2 regions of the Streptomyces sp. NPDC021080 genome follow, and region 2 is predicted to be linked to the other one. Evidence: riboswitches for the same ligand, from Rfam matches in the RefSeq annotation. Region 2 holds a riboswitch; the other holds the start of a gene.
What was found. Region 2 has a riboswitch for cyclic di-AMP ahead of ACH4S8_RS10105 (C40 family peptidase). Riboswitches for the same ligand answer to the same signal wherever they lie in the genome.
Positions count from the first base shown of each region.

Region 1: linked by a shared signal. The riboswitch ahead of ACH4S8_RS39680 (transglycosylase SLT domain-containing protein) and the one ahead of ACH4S8_RS10105 (C40 family peptidase) in region 2 are both predicted to bind cyclic di-AMP.

Region 1 is NZ_JBIRQM010000023.1:104,755-107,690, reverse strand. It holds cyclic di-AMP (ydaO/yuaA leader) riboswitch at 1,272-1,464, shown strand; gene ACH4S8_RS39680 (transglycosylase SLT domain-containing protein) at 1,468-2,229, shown strand; gene ACH4S8_RS39675 (HAD family hydrolase) at 2,386-2,936, opposite strand, start outside.
Region 2 is NZ_JBIRQM010000003.1:627,419-630,354, reverse strand. It holds gene ACH4S8_RS10110 (LysE family translocator) at 38-661, shown strand; gene ACH4S8_RS10105 (C40 family peptidase) at 809-1,282, opposite strand; cyclic di-AMP (ydaO/yuaA leader) riboswitch at 1,286-1,482, opposite strand; gene ACH4S8_RS10100 (hypothetical protein) at 1,820-2,125, opposite strand; gene ACH4S8_RS10095 (ATP-dependent Clp protease proteolytic subunit) at 2,133-2,768, opposite strand.

The DNA of each region.
Region 1 (2,936 bases), on a different contig from region 2:
TGACCGTGTCACCGCCATGCCCGAACCGCATGCGGCCGGGACGGGACGGTTCCCGTCCTCCAGCCGTGCCGCACGACACATTCCGTCCATCGGGGTGACGCTCATGCGCATCCGTACGCCCTTCTCCTACGAGATCACTCATGAGGACGCCCTCGTCCCCCTCTCGGACGGCACCCGTCTGCACGCCCGGATCTGAAGGCCGCCGACCGAGGAGCCCGTACCGACACTTCCGGAGCACCCCCCTCACCACCTGACCGGCGGAACGGCGCCGCGACCGGCAACGCCACCCCTGGTACGCCGGGCACGGCCACACCCCCGTCCACGTGGACGTGCGCGGCCTCATCGGCTCCTGGTCCCGCCAGCACCCGGACCGGGACCTGCCGCCCGGACCGGCGATCGGTCTCCCGCGGGAGACGCCGCGCCGGTGGGGCCACCGGCGCGGGGACGAGGAGACGGACGCGCCCTCCGTCCCCCTCCTGCGCCCGTACGTGATGGACGCGCACCCTCCGGCGACCGTGTACGCGTGGACCCCCGGACCTCCAGGTGGGCGACCTCGCCCGGCCCTCCCTCTCGGTGACCCCGGCCGCGTACGCGCTCCGGGACACCCCGGCGCCGGTGCGCTCCTCGCGGCACACGGGGGTCGACACGGGGCGCCTCGTCCCCTGCAAGGGCTGCGACGGGGTCGCCTTCCACCGGGCCCAGAAGCGAATCCCGCGCACGGCCGGCCGGCGGAGCCACGCAGCCGACACAGCCGACACAGCCGACGGACCTTGCAGGGCTTACGGGGCTTATGGGGTTTACGGGGCTTACGGAGTGCGGGAGTTCACCCCATGCACCTCGCACTTACAGCGAACTCCCTTGACGCGGGCTGCAGTTCACCTCGCACCGAGTCGGGTCCGGCTCCCGCGCGGTCGGCGCTTCCGTCCCCGACGAGCCGCGCTCCCCGACGTGTCCCGCGCCACAATTCCCGCCGCACGAAGGGCCGCTCGGCACCCTCCGGAGGGCCCCGCAGCGGCCGCCACCACAAGCGCAATGCCCGATTTACCCCGCATGCCTCCTTGATGCTCTTTGGTCTCGTGAGTTGGGTCACCGGCGAGTCCGGCCGCCGCCATGGACCCGCTCCCGACCAACCCCTTCGCTAAAGGCAAGTTGAGGATCCAATTCCGGCACAATCGGACTTTTCACCACCGCCCCAACCAGGAGAAAGCGATCTTCGCAGTCAAATCTCGCCTTGTTTCGGACATGTGCTCTCGCATACGTTCTGGTCGACCCCGGGCGGATCGCCGAATCCTGCCGCCGCCCGGAAACCCATCGACCCACGCACGGCAGGAGCGGGGGAACCACAGGTAAGCCGCCGATCCGGACATAACGGACCGGCTAGGGGTGAAGCCGCGCTCACAGCGCGGCCGGGCATCTCCCGCCCGAACCCGACAGCTCACCTCGCAGGCGTCGGAGAGGAAATTCGTCATGCCCATACGAGGCAAGCACCGCCGCACGAAGACCAACGTCATCACCCGGGGCATGATCGCCGCCGGAACGGGCGGCATCGCCCTCGCCCTCCCGCTCGTGAGCGCCACCGGCGCCAGCGCCGCCACCCCGGCCCAGGCCCCCCAGGCCGCCCACACCGCGGTGGTCCCCAACGTGCACCTCATCACCTACAAGGTGGTCGCGGGCGACACCCTCTCCAAGGTGGCGAAGAAGTACCCCAAGAGCGGCGGCTGGAAGAAGCTGTACACGGCGAACCGCGCCGTCATCGGCGACAACCCGGCCCTGATCCGTCCGGGCCTGAAGCTGACCGTCGGCACGAAGTCGCTGGGGACGACGACCGTCCGCACCACGGCGAACGCGACCTCCGCCGTCGCCAAGTCCAAGACGACCACCGTCACCCAGGCCTCCGTCAAGACGTACGCCAACAACCTCGACGGCTGGATCAAGGAATCCCTCGACGTCATGGCCAAGGCGGGCATCCCGGGCAGCTACGACGGCATCCACCGCAACGTGATGCGCGAGTCCTCCGGCAACCCCAATGCCATCAACAACTGGGACTCCAACGCCGCCGCGGGCATCCCCTCCAAGGGTCTGCTCCAGGTCATCGACCCCACCTTCCAGGCGTACCACGTCGCCGGCACGTCGATGAACATCTACGACCCGGTCGCGAACATCACCGCGGCCTGCAACTACGCGGCCAAGACCTACGGCTCCATCGACAACGTCAACGGCGCCTACTGATCCCGCCCCGCACCCCCTTCTTCACCCGCACCCGCCGACGGCGCCTCCCCGGCCCGTCGGCGGGTGCGTTGGGTGTACAGGGGTGTGTAGGGGTGCATCGGAGCGCTGGGATGTGTCGAGGTGTGCAGGAGGTGCGTCACGGATGCGCCGACGCCCCTAGAAGCCGAAGAGGCGCTCCAGGACCACGGCGATCCCGTCGTTCTCGTTCGACAGGGTGATCTCGTCGGCCACCGCCTTCAGCTCCGGATGGGCGTTGGCCATCGCCACACCCCGGGCCGCCCAGTCGAACATCGGGATGTCATTGGGCATGTCACCGAAGGCGAGCGTCGCGCACGGCGTGAGTCCGAGGTGCGCCGCGGCGAGAGCCAGGCCCGTCGCCTTGGTCACCCCGCATGGCTGGAGTTCGACGGTTCCGGGCCCCGACATGGTGACCGTCGCCAGCGAACCGACCACTCCCCGTGCCGCGGACGCCAACTCGTCGTCGGACAGGGACGGATGGCGGAGCAGCACCTTGCTGATCGGCTCCGCCCAGAGGTCGTCCCGGCGCGGCACCCGCACCGCCGGCAGCGTCGGATGCGGCATCACATAACCCGGTTCGATCAGCGTCAGCCCGTCCACTCCGTCCTGGTCGACCGCCGCGTACAACAGCCCGACCTCCGCCTCGATCTTGCCGAGCGCCGTCTCCGCCAGTTCCCTGTCCAGGGTCA
Region 2 (2,936 bases):
ATACCTGCTGAAGGCCCGTGCCCGGCAGTCTGGGGGCATGGACGCACAGCTGATCGCCTTCACGGGCGTCGCCGCGGGCATGGTCGCCATGCCGGGCGCGGACTTCACCGTCGTCGTACGCAACGCCCTCGTCTCCCGCCGGGCCGGAGTCGCGTGTGCCCTCGGCATCGCGGGCGGACTGCTGCTCCACACCGCGCTCGCCGTCGCCGGGGTCGCCGCCGTCCTGACCGCCGTGCCGGCGCTCTTCCGGACGCTCCAACTGCTCGGCGGGGCCTATGTGCTGTACCTGGGCCTGCGCACGCTCGGATCGCCGGGCCGTCCGAGCGAGGTGGCGGCCGACGGGACCGGCACGGCCCGGAGCGCACGTCCGCTGCGTCAGGGCTTCGTCACCAACGCGCTCAACCCGAAGGCGCCCATCACGTTCCTGAGCCTGCTGCCGCAGTTCGTGCCCGCGGGCAGTGCCGCGATGCCGCGGACCCTGCTGCTCGCGCTGATCGTGGTCGTCCTGGCCCTGGTGTGGTTCCCGGCGGTCGCGCTCCTGGTGGACCGGCTCGGGCGGTGGCTGCGCGGGCCGCGTGCCGCACGTGCCGTCGCGGGACTCACCGGCGGCGCCCTCACCGCTTTGGGCCTCGTCCTGGTGCTGGAACCCCTCACGAGCTGAGGGGGCGTGCGGAGCGCTTCGGGAGCCCGGAGCCCCTCGGGAGCCGAGAGGCCGTCCGAAGGAGTCCCCCGGGTGCCGGGAGGGCGCCGCAGCGGCCCGGGAAGGGCCCGCACCGGGGGCGGCGAGGTCCGCCGCCCCGGGCGCGGGTCAGCCGACCCTGCCGTACCAGACGCTCCTCGTCCAGATCCTCTCGAGCTTCACCACTTCCCCGGTCTTCGGGGAGTGCCAGATCTTTCCCTTACCGGCGTAGATGCCGACGTGGTACACGTTCCGGCCCGAGTGGAAGAACACCAGGTCACCGGCCTTGCGGTGCGAGGCCGAGACATGGTGCGTCTTGTTGTACTGCGCCGCGGCGGTACGGGGCAGCGTCTTGCCCGCCTTCTTGTACGAGTAGAGCGTGAGCCCTGAACAGTCGAAGCGGTGCGGTCCGGTGGCGCCCCACTGGTAGGGGGAGCCGTGCTTCGACGCCGCGACCTGGAGTGCCCGCGTCGCGAGAGTGGCCGCCTCGGCGTCGGGTGCGGCGCCGGGAACCACCAGGCTGCCGCCCACCGCGGCAAGGGTGAGGGCCGAGGCCGTACCGGCCCTGGTCCACAGCGACGGGACACGATTGAGCGCAGTCATGCGCAACCCTTCGTCAGCCGCCTGTGAAGGATGACCTGTCGGATTCGGGCTGGCGAAGTTGCCCGGCCGCGGTTGCGGCTTCACCCCAAGGACCGCCCGGAACTGTTCCGGCGGCCCGTCTAGCTGGGTCCTCCACTCCTGCCGATCCACTCCTGTCGACCGGGCATCCGGGCGGCGGCAGGACTCGGCGTCCGCCCGGACCGCCCCGCCGCTGTGGCGGGGGCTTGTCGTCGGAAGGGATCTTCACTCATGAGAGTCGAAAAAACCGAGCGGAACCGGCGTTTTGTGGGCTTACTCACCAATCACCCGTTCGAGTGAACACCCCTCTGTTCGGGCACGTGTTGGGGACACCGATGAGGTCCGCACCTGCGGCGAAGGTCCTCATCCGGCCTTTGCCCTCCGCGTGTTGCGCAACTCGGAGGGGTCGCAGAAAGGACCCGTAAATACGCCATCGGGGGGTACACCATCCGGTCCGTTTGAGTCGCGGGCTGGACGTCACCGCCCCGCCGCGCGTACCGGCCCGCCGGTGTGGGTCCGTCAACTTCCCGGTTCGGGCGGCACGGTGACCCGGGCCGCCCGGCGCTCACCGCCGAGCACCCGCAGAGCCTGGGCCAGTGTCGGGGCGTGCACCTCGCTCTCACCCCGCTGGTGCATGAGCGCGAGAGCGTCCCGCAGGGCCTCCGCCTTGCCGACCAGCGCCTGAGCCGCCCTCAGGCCGCGATAGGTGTCTCCGGGGCGGGACGGATTGATGCGGCCGACCAGGTCGACCACGTCGAGATAGCGGTCGATCAGCTCGGCCTCGGCGCGGGTCAGTGCGGGCAGCGGGGGAAGGTCCGGGATCATCGGCCGCTCACCTCGCGCCGGGCGTCCGGCCCGCGGGCCTGCGGCTCGGGACGATCCGGTCGATCAGCCCGTAGGCCAGCGCCGTCGGCGCGTCGAGGATCTTGTCGCGCTCGATGTCCGCGGCGACCCGCTCCGGGCCCTGTCCCGTGTGGCGCCCGAGCATCTCCTCCAGGATCTCGCGGGTGCGGGCCAACTCCTCGGCCTGGATGACCAGATCGCCGGTCTGCCCCTCGACCGGCTCCGGGAGCGACGGCTGGCGGAGGAGCACACGGGCTCCCGGCAGCGCGAGCCGCTTGCCCGGAGTCCCGGCGGCCAGCAGCAGCGCCGCGGTCGACTCCGCCCGGCCGAGGCAGATCGTCTCGACGTCGCAGGTCACGAACCGCATGGTGTCGTAGATCGCGGTCATCGCGCCGAAGGAGCCGCCCGGGGAGTTGATGTACAGCGAGATGTCCTGCTCGGGCGCCTGGTGTTCGAGGTACATGAACTGCGCCGTGACGTCGTTCGCCGCGGTGTCGTCGATCGGTGTCCCGAGGAACACGATCCGCTCGCCGAGCAGCTTCGAGTACGGATCCAGGGTCCGCACTCCCGTGCTCGTGCGCTCGGTGAACTCGGGCAGGACGTAGCGGGCGGACGGGCTGTCCATGGCGCGCCTCCTCACATCGATGTCTGTAAAAAATGTACAGGACGTACGTCGTCAGGGGAGGGGGCCCTGCCGAGAGCGAAAACGGTGGCGGCCGGGCGGAGAAGGTGTCGAGGTGTGCCGCGCACCGTCGGCCGGGGCGATCTCGCGCCCCGCCCGGCGGGCGGGGCC